DNA from 3 places in the Brevibacillus sp. FIR094 genome. Region 2 is predicted to be linked to each of the others. Evidence: riboswitches for the same ligand, from Rfam matches in the RefSeq annotation. Region 2 holds a riboswitch; each other region holds the start of a gene.
What was found. A riboswitch is a leader RNA that binds a small molecule or an ion and turns the genes downstream of it on or off. The one in region 2 is predicted to bind cyclic di-AMP.
Positions count from the first base shown of each region.

Region 1: another riboswitch for cyclic di-AMP. It lies ahead of ACQ5DJ_RS05460 (CAP domain-containing protein); the one in region 2 lies ahead of ACQ5DJ_RS14885 (C40 family peptidase).
Region 3: another riboswitch for cyclic di-AMP. It lies ahead of ACQ5DJ_RS21965 (quaternary amine ABC transporter ATP-binding protein); the one in region 2 lies ahead of ACQ5DJ_RS14885 (C40 family peptidase).

Region 1 is NZ_JBEAES010000005.1:39,076-44,652, forward strand. Features, by position in the region: gene ACQ5DJ_RS05450 (homoserine dehydrogenase) at 1-741, shown strand, start outside; gene ACQ5DJ_RS05455 (hypothetical protein) at 842-997, shown strand; gene ACQ5DJ_RS05460 (CAP domain-containing protein) at 1,062-1,856, opposite strand; cyclic di-AMP (ydaO/yuaA leader) riboswitch at 1,864-2,016, opposite strand; gene ACQ5DJ_RS05465 (rhodanese-like domain-containing protein) at 2,101-2,445, opposite strand; gene ACQ5DJ_RS05470 (cold-shock protein) at 2,876-3,079, shown strand; gene ACQ5DJ_RS05475 (hypothetical protein) at 3,246-3,692, opposite strand; gene ACQ5DJ_RS05480 (2-phosphosulfolactate phosphatase) at 3,833-4,546, shown strand; gene ACQ5DJ_RS05485 (catalase) at 4,627-5,577, shown strand, end outside.
Region 2 is NZ_JBEAES010000014.1:140,134-145,710, reverse strand. Features, by position in the region: gene ACQ5DJ_RS14910 (HAMP domain-containing sensor histidine kinase) at 1-314, opposite strand, end outside; gene liaF (cell wall-active antibiotics response protein LiaF) at 328-1,218, opposite strand; gene ACQ5DJ_RS14900 (class I SAM-dependent methyltransferase) at 1,233-1,811, opposite strand; gene ACQ5DJ_RS14895 (PspA/IM30 family protein) at 1,906-2,601, opposite strand; gene ACQ5DJ_RS14890 (LiaF transmembrane domain-containing protein) at 2,665-3,069, opposite strand; cyclic di-AMP (ydaO/yuaA leader) riboswitch at 3,389-3,528, shown strand; gene ACQ5DJ_RS14885 (C40 family peptidase) at 3,533-4,054, shown strand; gene ACQ5DJ_RS14880 (response regulator transcription factor) at 4,271-4,990, shown strand; gene ACQ5DJ_RS14875 (sensor histidine kinase) at 4,991-5,577, shown strand, end outside.
Region 3 is NZ_JBEAES010000028.1:42,179-47,755, forward strand. Features, by position in the region: gene ACQ5DJ_RS21945 (DUF2294 domain-containing protein) at 1-198, shown strand, start outside; gene ACQ5DJ_RS21950 (hypothetical protein) at 255-665, opposite strand; gene ACQ5DJ_RS21955 (glycine betaine ABC transporter substrate-binding protein) at 685-1,620, opposite strand; gene ACQ5DJ_RS21960 (ABC transporter permease) at 1,617-2,456, opposite strand; gene ACQ5DJ_RS21965 (quaternary amine ABC transporter ATP-binding protein) at 2,440-3,666, opposite strand; cyclic di-AMP (ydaO/yuaA leader) riboswitch at 4,061-4,207, opposite strand; gene ACQ5DJ_RS21970 (copper ion binding protein) at 4,960-5,160, opposite strand; gene ACQ5DJ_RS21975 (heavy metal translocating P-type ATPase) at 5,225-5,577, opposite strand, start outside.

The sequences.
Region 1 (5,577 bases), on a different contig from region 2:
GCTGGTCCATCTGAAAAAGAGGGAGGACCCGGTCTTACTTTTATTCGTTATGCATTGGAAAATGCTATACATGCAATCGCGATTTCAAAAGGCGCGCTTGTAGTCGATTATTCTGGCTTAGCCACTCTAGCCAAAAAACATGGCGTCGCGTTGAAAGTGAGTGGAGCAACAGCAGCAGCTCTGCCGACGATCGATCTATTGCAGTATAACTTGGCAGGCTGTGAAGTGAAACGAGTCGAAGGCATTTTTACGGGAACGACTAACTTCGTGCTCACAAAAATGATGGAGGAGGGGCTCACCTGTGGGGAGGCTGTCGAGCTCGCTCAGAAGATGGGGATTGCCGAACCGGATCCTTCTTACGATATCGATGGTTGGGATACAGCTTCGAAGCTCACGATCTTGGCAAACGCCGCTTTTGGCGCGCAAGTAAATCTGACCGATATCGCACGTGCAAGTATTCGCGAAATAACTTCGTTACAAATCGAGAGCTGGAAAAAGCATACGAAGATTCCCAAGCTGATCGGACGGATCCAAAAGGAAGCGAATGGCACGCTTTCTGTGGCAGTCGAGCTGTGTGCGGTGGATCTTACCCATCCATTTGCATCTGTATCAGGTACAACAAAAGCCATACGGGTAGAAACAGATGTCATGGGGGATTTATTAGTCGTTGGAGGAAAATCAGATCCTGTCGCGGCAGCAGCGGCTGCCTTAAAAGACCTTGAACATATCATTAGCAGATAGGCGAATTTGCATGTGCTTCCAATGTTCCTTAGGAATGAGCCGTTTACAACCGCGTGCATACTAGGGGTGCACCACAAAAAACGGCGAGGGGGCCATACGGATGAACCAATCGTCTGATGTCAATGCCGAGCTGCAGCAAGTATCTGCTTACCCAACCAAACAAAAAATGCATCAGAAGGACGTTGCTTTGGTAGATGAGCAGGATAGCGGCTGTTGTACCCCCAAAAAGCAGGCATCTGAAGCACAGCAAGAATAACGCCTACACGAAAAAGCCGGGTCTCAATTAAGAGACACCGGCTTTTCGTTTCGTGCCATGCGTTTTATCCGATAAATTCTTGTACCCAGTAGCCATTTGTGACGCCTACACCAATTTTTGTGAACGCTGGGTTCATAATGTTTTCGCGGTGGCCTTCACTGTTCATCCATTGTTGCATAACTTCTTGTGGACTTTGTTGACCCATGGCGATATTCTCACCTGCAGTCGAGTACTGAATGCCATACTGCTTCATCATGTCAAATGGGGAACCGTAAGTTGGGCTGTTGTGGTCAAAATAGTTGTTAGCAGACATATCTTGTGCTTTTGCCAACGCTACTTTGGACAAAGCTGCGTCCATTTGAACAGGCTTGAGACCTGCTTTGGCACGTTCTTGGTTCACCAAATCCGCGACTTGTTTCGCAAAATCACTAGTTTTTCCTTGTTCCACTTGAGTTGCTGGAGCGGCAGGCTGAGTGACGGTTTTGCTAGGTTGCGCTGGTGCAGTTTGAACTGGTGCTGGTTGAACTGGTGTTTGCTGTACTGGAGCTTGTTGTACAGGTGCTGGTTGAAAAGATCCTGGTTGAAGTGGGCATGGTTTTACAGGTGTAGCTTGCCCTTGTTGCATTGGCTGTACTGCTTGTGGCTGACCAGGGACAAAGCCTTGCTTTTGGAAAAAATTATAGAATTGTTGTGCATTTGGTGCTTTTTGGAATTGTCCCATATTTTGACCCACATTGAATTGGAATTGTCCGTTCTTCAATGGGCAGTTAGATGCTGCGGAAGCAGAAGAAGCAAAGCCTGTCAAAGCCAAGCCCAGACCAAGAGTCATCGCGATTGTAACAGAACCAAAACGTTTCATAAAACAAATCTCTCCTTTTTTTTGCCTACGAGGTTAGTTGTCGGATTCGGGTTGAGGAAACAACCCTACGCCAATTCGGCGATTCACCCCATGTGGAATTGCTCATCCACAAAAAAGTCCCCCGCACTTCCTTTTCAGAAAGTCTCGGCTTATTTCGTTTGGCATGAACAACGATATCAGACAATCCCAATCGAAATAAAGGAGTAATATATGGTAAAAAGCTAGAATCGTTGATAAATTAGGCTCATTTCGCTTCGTTTGATTGTTCCTTCCATGCGGTTAAGCCGCCTTCCAATGCATTTGCTTGAAAACCATGCTCACGAAGAAGAGCGGCAGCTTTTTGAGCTTTGTTACCTGTTGTACATACGGTAACAATCTGCACATTTTTCGCAAGTTTTTCGGTTTCTTCATCGAACGGCTTGTCCTGTTCTTTCATTAGAATATAGGGAACGTTTCGGGTCGATGCATTTTCGTGAACGAGGCTGCCGGTGGTAAATTTCTCGACGTCGCGTACGTCCAATAATAGTACAGGCACTTTCTTTTCAAGCATTTCTGATAATTGAATGGTTGTCAAAGTTTGATTTTGCAAATGAAATCCCTCCCACTGCTATTGTAACAGAGTATCGCCTTCCCAGTATAAGGGTGAACGGTTGCTTTTGTTGGACAACCATGGTAGAATGAGATTGCTACTTGAAAAATTGATACCTAATCATTCATCGAGGTGTTTGTATGCTGATGGATAACATTTTTGAATCCCCGATTCACACTGGCGCGGTCATCGGAGCCGCAAGGATGGAAGAGAGGAAGGGCTTTCATTGTTTTAGGTTTTCAAAAGGTTTAGTTTTTAATTTTGCAGTTCCGTCCTATGACATTCGCATATTTACTAAGTAGGTACAATTCACATATCATGAAGGCGTATCATAGCACATGATCTGGTATTCCTTCATGATATGTGAGCTTTATTTGCTTCGGTAAATATGACTAGCATATTCAAATTGAATTTTTGGAGGTTTTTTTAAATGCAAACGAACGGAACAGTAAAATGGTTTAACGCAGAAAAAGGTTTCGGTTTCATTCAAGTAGAAGGCGGAGACGATGTATTCGTTCACTTCAGCGCAATCCAAGGTGACGGTTTCAAAACTTTGGACGAAGGTCAAAAAGTTCAATTCAACATCGTTCAAGGCAACCGTGGCCCACAAGCTGAGAACGTAGTAAAACTGTAAGTCTCCTTTTAAAAGAAACTGTCCTTTCGAGGGCAGTTTTTTTGTCGTGGACGTAGAAGTAAAAAGGCGTTGGGATAGTCTCGAACGCCTTTTCCTGCATGCGAATAGATTAAAAAAGGAACTATGGCGTCTCACCATAATTCCTCATTTTCTTCCTGCAAAATAGTTAAATACAAGTTTCGATTTCGACAGTTTGTAATTGACTGTCAAGAACTGAAAGACCGACCACTTGACCGCCGCCGATAGAAGTACGGCCATAGGTGGTGAGAAGGACATTTCTGTTGTTTTCTGCTACGGTAAGGCGGACTTCATAGTGGAAAGAAGCGGGGACCAGCGCATTGAAAGCAGTCCGAGTATTCGCAGGGATAAATTGCGTGATGTCAAGCAAGGTGCTAACTGGATTCGTTTGCGTAACTGCGTTACCCCAGTTCAATACTTGCACACGTACTTCAACCTCTTCTGTGTTCAGATTTACCAGGTCGAGGTGAGCGGTGAGAGCAACAGCGAGGTTGTTTTGCAAAATACCAGTCGTTCTCACAGTATTTCTTTTTGGGCGTCTGTGACTTCTTTTTTCCGAAACACCTTGATCGTCGTCGTATTCGATTTCAGACATCCATGTTCACTCCATTCTTGTGTAATCTAGTGGGACAATAATACGATATTGTTTCTTGGCTTGATTTGTAACGGCGAACGTAAGGGGACGAGTAACTATTTTTGATAGAGGATGGTGGAGGTTTTGGGAGAAACGCCTGTATGCAACAACTAGACTATACAGCTCGATTTGATTGGGGATACGAAGGGGTGGAACAGGTCGGGGCAGCATCGGATATGATCGTCATTATCGATGTGCTCTCCTTCAGCACGTGTGTCGATATCGTAACGGGACGTGGAGGTATCGTCTATCCTTGTCAGGTAAAGGATGAGTCAGCTGTAGCATTCGCGAAACAAAAAGCAGCGTTGCTCGCTGGAAAACGCGGAGAACCAATTTCCCTTTCACCCGCCTGTCTGAAAACGGTTCCGATGGGAAGTAGAATGGTGTTACCCTCGCCAAACGGATCGACCTGTACCGTGTTGGCAAAGAAAACAGGTGCGAAGGTAATCGCTGCATGCTTACGAAATGCGCCATCTGTCGCCAAATACATACAGCAGCAGAAAGGAACCGTAACGGTCATCGCTTGCGGTGAACGGTGGGGAAATGGAGCATTGCGACCCGCTATGGAGGATATGATTGCGGCAGGTGCGCTGCTTCACGAATTGGAGGGGTATCGATTGTCACCAGAGGCCGAAATGGCGGTGGCAGCATTCCGATCCGCCCAAGTTTATCTTCTCGCTTACTTGCAGAAATGTGCAACTGGCCAAGAGCTGATCAGCAGGGGGTACCCGGAAGATGTCGCACTTGCAGCGGAGTGGAATCAGAGTAGCACGGTTCCAGTGCTTAACGATGATTTTGCTTACGAAGCTATTTAGTCTTTTCGCATAAAGAATCCCTCATTCGGTAACCATGGTTATGAACCACACATGAGAAAAACTGGACAGGGAGGATTCATATGGATGACAACAGCAAGTCCATCAACCAGTCAGAAGAAAATATCCTGACGAATCGCCAAGGCCATCCGATTACAGACAACCAGAACCTGCGGACCGTTGGAAATCGCGGGCCAACCGTCCTGGAGAATTACGACTTTCTGGAAAAAATCACACATTTTGATCGGGAGAAAACACCTGAGCGTGTCGTGCATAGCCGAGGAGCAGGAGCGCACGGCTATTTTGAAGCGTATGGAACCGCTGGTGATGAACCGATTTCTACGTACACAAGAGCAAAGCTGTTTTCGGAGCGGGGGAAAAAAACGCCTGTGTTTGTACGGTTTTCTACGGTCATTCATGGCACACATTCTCCCGAAACATTGCGTGATCCACGTGGGTTTGCGGTGAAGTTTTATACAGAGGACGGGAACTGGGATCTGGTTGGCAATAACCTCAAAGTTTTTTTCATTCGGGATGCGATGAAGTTTCCTGATCTTGTACATGCGTTCAAGCCTGATCCTGTCACAAACATTCAAGACGTGGAACGGATCTTTGACTTTATCTCGAACACGCCTGAGGCCATGCATATGATCACGTTTTTGTTCTCCCCGTGGGGAATACCAGCGAACTATCGGCAAATGCAAGGCTCTGGCGTAAACACGTACAAGTGGGTAAACCACGAAGGAAAAGCGGTCCTGGTCAAATACCATTGGCAGCCTTTAACGCAAGGAATTAAAAATTTGACACAAAAACAGGCGGAAGAGATTCAAGGGAAAAACTTTAATCATGCCACACAGGACTTGTACGAAGCGATTGAGCGAGGAGAATATCCGGAGTGGGAAATGTGCGTCCAGATCATGAGTGATGACGATCACCCAGAGCTCGATTTTGATCCGCTTGATCCAACGAAAATATGGCCCGAAGATAAATTTCCGTTTCTCCCTGTAGGCAAAATGGTACTGGACAAAAACCCG
Region 2 (5,577 bases):
AACAAATTGCCGATGATATAGGAAATGATCAATGCCACTAAGACACCTGCAGGCAAAGAGACTACAAAAGCAGCAAGCTGAATCAAGCCCTCTGGATCAGCAGGCAGATTGATACCTATATATTCTTGAAGCCACCACACGAAGTTGCGGTCGCTAATCATTTCGTTGTACCACCGATGAATCCCGGGATGATCTTTCCATAAAAAGTATAGCCAAAAGAAGCAAATAAACGCGGCAGTAACTGCACTGACGGCCAGTAACATGCCATAGCGCACGTATTGCCACTGAATACTTGCCAATCGCTGTCGACGCATCCGCCAGTACCTCCTAGATGTACTTGACTTTTATATCGCCGACAAGCAGCGAGATATGCAAGTTTACTTTTTGCAACGCTTCATCATACTGATCTGAACGAATCTTAACGCTGCGATTGATACCTCCCTGACGGTGGCTTAGCACCTCCAGGTCACCTATACTCAACCCTGCCGTTACCGATACAGGAAGATCGACAGGTACATAAATTGTCACATCGCCTACCCAGCCCTCTACGACAAGAACCGCCTCATCCCGCATCAACACTGCCCGGGAAAGATCAATCACAACATCTCCGATTCCATGCCAGACATGTAAGTGATTCAATTCAAAACGCCCCGAGGTCAGGTGATAATCTCCAATCAGAGAACTGCGGGAATCTTTTGGCAACGTGTCGTCAGGTGATGAAGACATTCTTTCGTGATGTGGAATTTTGCCACCAACATGCTTCCATTTATTCCAGCTGTCTAGCCAAGGACGTTCCTCTGTTGAAACCTTCACGTCACTCGTAACACTCGCATCACTTGTCAAAATCGTCTCCGCAGCAGATGGGGTCCCCATATCGCCCACTGGTTGATTCATACGGTGATCTCGTCTGCTGTTCTTGCCCCGAATCAACTGAAACCCAAAATAAATAAACACGATTGGCACTGCAATCTGGAACAAATCATCAACCCCGACACCAAACCACATATCCATCGCGATGATGGTCCCCAGGGAGAATAGAATCCCTCCGCCAATTCGATTTTTCTGCCCCCACAAACGAAGGCCGAAATAAATAAGCACCATCGGCCACAAATCAAACAGACCGAACGAAATGATACCCAAACTGTCTAACAAAAGACCGATTCCCGTAAAAATAATCAGGATACCAGCCAACATTTTGTGCAAACGGGACAGTTTCACAAAAGTCTCCTCTCTCACGCCCCATGCTGATCGTTTTCACTTTGACCATTACGACATGTATAGATGAATGCAGGCGGAATGTTCAACAGGGTAAAGTCGATCTTGACCCAGGGAAAACGACCCTGCAACTCAGCTTGGAGTTGTAGCGAATATTGGAATGTAATAAATAGGCCCCCTGGCTTCAGTACAGATTGAACTTCGTCCAGAATTGCTGCCCGCAGCTCTAGTGGAAAATTGGCGAATGGCAGACCTGAGATAATGACATCTGCACCTGCAAGATTCTGCTCCTCCAAGTAAGACCTAAGTTTAGTCGCTTCCTCCCTGATAGGAAGATCGGGAAAACGTGATTGAAGCATAGAGCGAAAATGGGAATCTCGTTCCACAAGCACGTAATGTGTGCCGGGACGCAAGCGCTGATAGATCGTTTGGGTAAATGCCCCTGTGCCAGGTCCCAGCTCCAGGATCACATCGGTTGAAGCCCAATCGACGCTTTTCAACATTTGCTCACATAAAAAACGAGAGCTGGGGATGATACTACCGACGCGTCCAGGCTCAGCGATAAACCGCCGCAAAAAGACCAAGAAGTCCTGCAAGAATCGTACCTCCTAGGGGAAAAGCAGCCTGATGTACACAGGCTGCCGAATTGACACAATCTATTCTACACCTAGTCCCCCAGTTCCTGTCGAATTAGGATTGTACTGGTTTGGCTACCGGTGTTTTTACTTCATTAATGGATGCTTTGATGCTGGCAAGTTCTGCATCGAGATCATCCTTTTCCAGTTCAGTCAAAGCGTTCTCCCAAGCACGGTTCGTTTCGCGCCATTGTCCACTCATTTGCGCTTCTGCTTCCATGCGCATCACTTTTTCTTCCATGCGGGCGAAGCCACGGCCTGCAGACTGATTGCCGATACCGACAACTGCTTGATTGACTTGCTTTTGTGTACGAGCTACTTGTGCACGCGCCATCAGTGTGAACCTTTTCGCACGCATTTTATAGAACTCTTCCTTCAGCTCAGCCAGCTTCTCACGCATTTGCGAAGCTGCCTCGGATGCTGACAGGTAGAGACCTTCATATTCCGCTGCACGGCCTTCGTACTGCTTCTTGTCAGCGAGTGCTCGACGAGCCAATTCGTCTTCTCCCTCACTCAAGGCGAGCTTGACTTGACGATCGCGTTTTTCGATCAGAGCATTGGCTTCGTCCAATTGCTGACGGAATTTCTTTTCCAGTGCAACCTGACGGGCAACCGCTACTTCAACTTGTCCGATTTCTACTTCCATGTCACGCATATATTGATTCAGCATTACTACCGGATCTTCCATCGAATCCAATGCATCATTCACCGAAGCTACTGTCAGGTCACGCAAACGTTTAAAGATACTCATTATTTTTTCCTCCTCATCATATCACATCATATTGTTCATCCAAAAGACTCTTGCGACGTAGTGTTATTGTGGGCGTCTTCTTACGTTTCTCTCCCAAGTGTCCAGCGTATCTTCCTTTAATACTTTTTGGGCCCATTCACGCTCCCATGTAGGTGGAGCTTGCTTAGGTTCTTGACTGGGACGCAGTAAGCGATATCCCAGATAGATTACCCCAATGGCCAGAAGCGCGTGAAACAGTAGGTCAAGCTTGCCAATCAACATCAGGAACCCGAATAGGAAGACTAGGATTCCCCAAAAGCGTGAACCGGTTTGTCCCATAATCTTTTTGGCACCGTATATCATGATCACACCGGGAATGATGAACCCGAGCAAATCTCCGATATCGATACCCACCAGATCTAGAAGAACCAATCCACCGACTAGCAGCAGAACCAGCCCGAGTAGAACTTTGCCAGACCGTTCGCTCATTACTCGCTTACCTCCATTCGTTTTGCATGTGGTGCTTGTGGAACGTTATGCCCTTATTGTAGCCCTCGGTATAGGCTTCCCATAACGGGCGTGCGGTTGGTTTTTCCCTCCGTCCTTGGACGGAGACAATTTCCTGCCCTAATCGGACGAGCTGTCGCGCAACGCAGAACAAGCCTGCGCTGAAATACAACTTGCTCTGTCGAACGAAAACGTTACAGCATTTGACGGTATTTTTGTGACGAATATGTGAACGAATAGATGAAAAAGAAGGAAAAAAAGGACTGGCGTAGAATCTTCGTAAGAGTGCGTGTAAAAAAACATCGAAAAATAGCCGAATTCCGCTTGGCGGAAACGGGGGAACCACGTTTTTGGGGTGAATGGTTGCTACTCCTAGCAGCCTAGGGCGTCCTTTCGACCGAACCCTTCAGCTAACCTCGTAGGCTCACGAAGGGAGCAGTTTCTTTTGCGCAAGGTGGTTTTATCTTTATTTATGGCTGGAATGCTTGCTATGGGGGCAGGCGCTGCACAGGCTGCTGAGGAGAATTCTCTCAATGAAGTAGTCAGCGACTTGTACGGTACCCCTTACAAATCTTCCGGCTCGTCCAAAAAGGGCTTTGACTGCTCCGGTTTCACGCGCTACGTATTTGATGCGTTAGGTGTAGACCTGCCTCACAATTCTGCTTCCCAGTACGAATTAGGTACAGAGGTAGCCAGAAAAGATTTGCAGCCAGGAGATCTCGTATTCTTCAATACGAACGGTCGCAGCATTTCTCATGTGGGTATCTACATTGGAGACGGCACATTCGTGCACTCGGAATCTGGTCGTGGAGTCGTCAACACCAAGTTGAGCGATCCATACTACTGGAGCAAGCGTTATGTAGGCGCTAAGCGTCTCAGCGTTCCTGTTCTAGCAAAAGCAGAAACTCCGAAAAAGGAAAAAGCGGTGCAAGCTGCATCGTTGCCGGAAAAACCAGCTCAAAAATAGTCGTTCGGCAAAATAATAAAAAGCCAGGGACACAATGTCTCTGGCTTTTTCTGACGAAATTTAGTACCTGGTCTAAAGAGGTACCCTTACCTATTAGAACAACTTAATAACTTACGGGGGTTTCTTCCCCTGATCAGCTCAAAGCATGTTATGATAGACAAGACCCATTCTTTGAATGGTATTCCTTATTAATAGAAGTAACTGGGGGTTGTTCCGGTGAAAGATCACATTTTAATTGTCGATGACAATCTGGAGATTATTGAACTGCTAGAAGACATTTTGGAGAACGAGGGCTTCACCGTTTCCTCCGCAGAGAGCGGAGAAGATGCTCTCTCCCTGCTCAGCCAAGGAGAGCGACCAAATCTGATCCTTTTGGATATTATGATGCCCAACATGAGTGGCTACGAGCTCTGCTCTCAGATTCGCCGTGAGTGGGATTTGCCTATACTGTTTCTCAGTGCAAAAGGAAAAGCGGTAGATAAGGTAGTCGGCTTCGAAATCGGCGCAGACGATTACATCACGAAGCCTTTTGATACAGAAGAACTGCTCGCTCGCATTCGTGCCCACCTGCGTCGCTATGAGCGCATTCGCAAGCATACGGAAGAGCAGCCTGAGAAGGAAACAGCCTCTTCACCAATTACCGTTTTGAAATTCAAGGACCTAGAAATTCATAAAGAAACGTATTCCGTTTATGTATGTAATCAAAAGATTGAGCTCTCTACAAAAGAATTTCAACTGCTTACATTCCTCGCAGAAAATGCGGGAATCGTCTTTACACGAGAGCAAATTTATGACCGTGTCTGGGGATATGGTTATGGCTCGCTCAATACAGTGACCGTCCATATCAAAAACCTCCGTGAAAAGCTGGAAACAGAGCGTCAGTTCATTAAAACACAATGGGGGACAGGCTACGTATTTATCGGGGAGAAGCTTTAAATGAGCTTACGTAATAAAATTTTTCTCTCCTTCATTGCCTTGATTACACTCAACATCTTGTTGTTTAAATTTGTTTTTCAAGACATTATTGTCGCTCAACTCAAAAATGATCGGCATAATCAGTACCAGGCTGAGAAGGAAGCCGCAGAGAAGGTCATGCTCAATCAACTGCTTCTCGTCAGTAATTTCAAGGACCCAATCGAACGTTTGGAGCTTGAGAAGCAGTTGCCAGACGACGTGATGTACCGCATGCTCGTGAAGGATGCCAATGGAAATACCATCTACAGCAAAACATCACGCGCCTATAATTTGAAAATGCCTTCTCCCTCCTCATCAAACCGTGGCGATTCTTCCAAGCAAAGTGACCTCAAAGTAGTAGCTGAGTACCATTTTCAGCAGGAGCCACCGCGTACAGGGGAGATCGTTGTTTATTTCTACACAGATGATTACGACATGATGGCTACGACAGGGGTTTCCATGATGCTTTGGTTTATTTACGGAAGCATTAGTCTGGTGGGATTGGTTCTGCTCGCTTTGTTCGTTCGCTGGATATTACGGCCCGTAAACGAATTATCGCGCGTCACCCA
Region 3 (5,577 bases), on a different contig from region 2:
AGTCACGATAAAGGCCGCCGCATCGTCAAAGAAATGCGCGAGGTTCTCCGTGAGATGTACAGCGAAGAATCGGAAGAAATCGTAGAAAAGCTGACAAGCTGCAAGGTACTATCGAGTCATAGTGACATCAGTACGAAAATGGGTGAACGGATCGAGGTTTATGTATTGGACAAGGACCTCGAAAAAATGTTGGGCTAATTTTACGAAGCACGGCTCCGCCTTCATTTGCAGGCGGAGCCTTTTCTATTCCTCTCTTACCCACTCATCTGTTCAGCCAACCAGCCGTAGCCTTTATACCCGGGCTGGCTCACGATAACGTGATTTGCCCCGAGCGCCTTGTATAGCATCGCGTTCCGATGCTCCTGCGTCATCACAAAAATCCGGCAGGTGCCCAGCTGCTTGAACAAGGTAACGAAGTCGCGCCCCTCCGCCCACTCATCGGGAAAAATGTAGACAGAATAGTAGAGTAGCAAGGATTCCTGATCGCGGTAGCATTCGTCAAATGAGATGGGCAAAAAACGCTGAATCGTCTTGTCTCCAGGCCCCGCTGTCAATGAAAAGGCACCGGGATTCCTTCCCCAAAAAGCAGGCAAACTGTCACAGCATAGTGTCTGGATAAAAGAAGTGAAAGCTTCCCCCTTGCCCATTACGAGATAATGCTTCATAGCACCGCCTCCCTTTCCCTTATTGGAGATCCTCAATGGACGAGATGTTCATGTACGAAGGAACCACGAGTCCGATTTTGGTTCCTTCGAGATTCGGACCCAAATCCTCGATTTGCCCACCAAATTTTTTCAAATAACTCGTATCTGTAGACGGCAGCCAAGCCGCAACCATCCCATCTACATCCCCAATGGCCACACCTGCCCACATCGGTCCAGTCTGGACCTGACTCAATTCGACTTCATACCCCAGCTTCTGCTCCAGCACATGCTCTACGACGTGCGAGCTGGCAATCTCGGAATCCCATGCTACATAAGCGAGCGTCAGCTTCTCTTTTTGGACAGGCTGTATGCCCTCCACCCATTTCGCTACTTTGGCTTCGTTGTTTTTTACCCATTCCGCAGCGGCCACTTCCGGATCTTTTCCGTCAATCATTTGGACCATGACTGACTCCATATCGGCTGGCTCCCACGAGAACTTATCCAGAAACTGATAGGCAGCAGGCTGATCCTCTTTCAGCCCTTTGCGCACGATGGTATGGATTTGTTCCGCTCCACCAAAGCCATTCTTCGGGTCCGCCAAATATTTCAGATCCATCTTTTTAAACATCCAATGCGGCGTCCAGCCCGTAATGATAATCGGTTCCTTGGCTTCGTACGCCTTGATCAAAGCTGCTGTCATCGCTGCATCGGAGCCTTCGACAAGCTGCCATTTATCCAAGCCATACAGGTTCATGACTTCCTCTGTCTTCACCATCGAGCCTGCTCCTGCGTCGATTCCGATGATTTTGTAGTCGAGCTTTTCTCCTAGCGCGTTGTCCGACATCTCAGAAGGAATAGGATCGATCACCGTTGCTGTCGGTACTTGTGTGTTTGTGTTTTGACTGGAGCAGCCTGCAAGCCAAGCTGTCGCTCCCATCATCACTGCCAGTAAAGCCGGAACCGTTTTGTTCATCATGTATTTCTCTCCTTTTTTCCTGCATGTTGAGTAAGTCGATCCAAGACGATAGCGATAATCACGATGGATAGCCCCGCCTCGAATCCTCTTCCTATATCCACTTGCGAAACGGCGCGATATACATCTGCACCCAAGCCTTTCGCCCCGATCATAGCCGCTATGACCACCATCGACAGGGCGAGCATGATGCACTGATTGACTCCCGCCAAGATCGTCGATTTCGCATACGGCAGTTGCACTTTCACAAGCTTTTGCCAGCCAGTTGCTCCAAAGGCGTCCGCTGCTTCCTCCATTTCCGCTGGGACCTGGCGTATACCTAAGTTCGTGAGACGCACGATTGGCGGCAAAGCAAAAATAACGGAGGCAATCACTCCCGGCACCTCGCCCAAGCCGAAGAAAAAGATCGCGGGAATCAAGTAAACGAACGCTGGCATTGTCTGCATCAAATCGAGTACTGGCGTGACCAGATTGCGAAACGTATCGTGTCTCGCGCAAAGAATGCCAACTGGAATCCCGATAGCGATCGAAATAATCGTGGAAGTGAGGACGAGTCCCAATGTCTCCATCGTTTCATCCCAGTACCCCAAGTTGTGAATGAAAGAAAGTCCGATAACCGTAAAGACCATGGACGCTCTCCCTGCAAAAACCCACGTAGCGGCCCCCAGCAGCAAGATAAGAATCAGCGAAGGTATCTCTGCCAAAACCGTGGAACAGTATGTCACCATCGTGGAAATGACGATAGACACTGGATCAAACAATACCCCCTTGTACTGGCCCAGCACCTCCACGAAGCCTTCCATCCATTGGCCAATCGGCAGCTTAGGCACGACGTCCATCACTCATCACCTCTGCTCTCTGGTGTTCTTGGACATTGACTTTGCCTACTAGCCCGCCTAGCACCGCTCCTTTTACGATGACACCCAGCAAACGCTGTTGCTCGCCCACTACCGCAATCGGAACGTGCAGGTCTGCCATCATCGGGAACAAACTGTGCAGACGTGCGTCAGGTGAAACAGTAGGGAGGTCGGTTTTCATAATCGTCTCCAGTGAATCTCCCGTACTGATCGCGAGTGATACGTCATACGCCGTAATCAAGCCGAGCAGTGTGCGCTTTTTGTCCACGACGTACAAGCTCGACACGCCGTTATCCATCATGAGTTGCAGCGCCACTCGCGCCCCTTTGTCAGGTGTGATTGCTTCTGCCCGTTTCATCACATTTTCAGCAACGAGCACCCTGGACAGGTCGGCATCCTCGACGAACTTCCGTACGAATTCATCCGCTGGGTCTGCCATGATTTCTTCTGGGCGACCGATCTGAATGATTTGCCCGTCTTTCATAAAGGCAATCCGATCTCCCAGCCGCAACGCCTCGTGCAAGTCATGCGTAATGAATAGGATCGTCTTTTTCATCGTCATCTGAAGCTCCAGCAGCTCATCCTGCATATCTTTTCGAATGAGCGGGTCCAGTGCACTGAACGCTTCGTCCATCAAGAGAATATCTGGATTATTAGCCAACGCCCGCGCCAATCCGACCCGCTGGCGCATCCCTCCGCTCAATTGATCCGGGTACGCATTTTCCCACTCGGTTAATCCAACGAGCGCGAGCGCTTCCCGTGCTTTTTCTAACCGGAGCTCTGGTGGTACTTGTTGAATCTCCAAACCGAACTCGACGTTTTCTCGTACCGTCCGCTGCGGAAACAGGGCGAAATTTTGGAAAACCATCCCGAGCTTCTTCCTCCGTACCTCGCGCAAAGCCGATGCCTTCATGTCCACGATCTCTTCCCCATCGATCTCGATGCTTCCGCTCGTTGGGTCAATCAGTCGATTACACAGTCGGATTAAGGTTGATTTGCCGCTGCCGGACAGGCCCATGATGACGAAGATTTCACCTTCCTCGACTTCAAAACTGACCTGATTAACCCCGATAGACTGGCCCGTTTGCTTGTAAATTTGTTCTTTTGTACGTCCTTCCGCCAGCAGCTTCAAGGCCAGCTCGGGCTGCTTGCCGAACACTTTTGTCAGTTGATGGACTTTCATTTTGGGCATGGTATCCCTCATCCTTCGTTTTTTCGTAAATGTAAAAAGCCCGCGAAATTTCCACACTTCAGCAAAACCAAGCAGGCACGCTTGATTTTTACTCGTGTTGAAAATCCGCAGGCTTACGTAATACCTGGCGTCCCTTTTCAGGACTCCCTGTACTCTGTCTTCCTGATTTCGATTGTCAGCGGTTTATGTCGTACCAACTGCCTCCCAGCGATCACACGTTGTTCGATAACGTCTGTATAGCGTAAGCTGCTCATCGGTATTTCCATAAAAAAATAGGCCGATCCATTCTTTTTCTCCAGAACAAAGGTCCCAAAGAAAAAGCCTGCATCGGCCTATCACACGCCCGCAAGGAATCCCCTTGTTGCGTATTATATGCCTAGACTTTATCCATCCATGACCTTCCCTGCTTTGGCCGACGAGGTTAGCTGACGGGTAGGATGGCAGAGAAGACATTTCCTCATCCCTCCTGATCACTCAGGATTAACCCCAAAAGATTGGTTCCCCCGCTTCCGAGAATCTCGGAACTAGGCCGTATGTGTTGTTTCTTGTTTGAGCTTGATTGTGATTTGAATTATACGCTCGCTTCCAGTTATTGTGAACGTTCGTTTAGCACGGTTTTAACCGGACTTTGTCTTTCTTTATGAATCGGATTGGATTAGCTCTCGGTTGCTCATTCGATTAAAGGATTAGTGCGTTATTCTCGCTCGCTGGTGGGGTGGGGAGGAAACAGGAGAAAACACTCAGATTCTTGGAACACCTGCGAGGGAGCATGAGGTGCCCGGCTCCGTGAAAAAAAGCGAAACCGCGTCCAAAGTTGACTGTTCAGGATGCGTCTCAGAGGTGAACGCTAACGGCAGTTTCTCTTTTTTTCACTACGCCTCGGTAGGTGTGTCCAAAGATCTTCGCTTATTTCTCCTGTTTCCTCTACGAGCTGTTGAGTTTCTACATGCTTTTTAAAAGACAGCTTGAATGCTGCTTTCAAGATGTAGTAAAAAGCTGCTTGGGAAGAAGAACATTTCCAGTCCTAGCGCCTCTGGAGCCCTACCAAGCGGAGAAATGAATGGCGGGGGTTTTAAGCTTTTATCACATACAAAATCGTTGTAACGTTTTCAGTTTTGAAGCGCTCCCGACATTCATTTCGGAGCGGACAATTTAACCCCATGCGGGGCGTAGGCCGAAGCGTAGACTGGAAATGGGCTTCTTCCTCTCCACCACAGCTATTCCTACCACAATAGTAAAAAGCTCCCGCCTCAACGAATCAGGCAGGAGCTTTCACTTGTACTGGTTCGTTGATTAAACGACGTCGTAGCCTTGATCTTCGATTGCTTCTTTTACTGCATCAAGAGTCAAGTTGGTCTCGTTGTAGGAAACCTCAACCTTCTTTTCAGACAGGTTTACTTTGCCTTCTGCACCCAGTTCTTTCAATGTGTTCTCGATGCGCGCTACGCATTTGTTGCAAGACATACCTTCTACGTTCAATGTAATATTTGTCATGATCAATCTCTCCTTATATTTTATGTTGTATAGGTAAGGCGGACATAGCCGCTTGTTACTGTTGTTACAGCTTCACTCGTTGCAATCTCAGTGCGTTGAGTACAACGGATACGGAGCTGAAGGCCATTGCGGCACCGGCAAGCCATGGAGCGAGGAGGCCGATTGCGGCAATCGGGATGCCCAAGGTGTTGTAGGCCAATGCCCAGAACAGGTTTTGCTTGATGTTGCGGATGGTGAGTTTGCTCATCTCGATGGCGTCTGCGACACTGGTCAGTTCGCCGCGCATCAGGGTAATATCGGCTGCTTCCATAGCCACATCTGTACCTGTACCGATTGCCATACCAACGTCAGCGGTAGCGAGTGCGGGAGCATCGTTGATACCATCGCCGACCATCGCGACTTTTTTGCCTTGTTCTT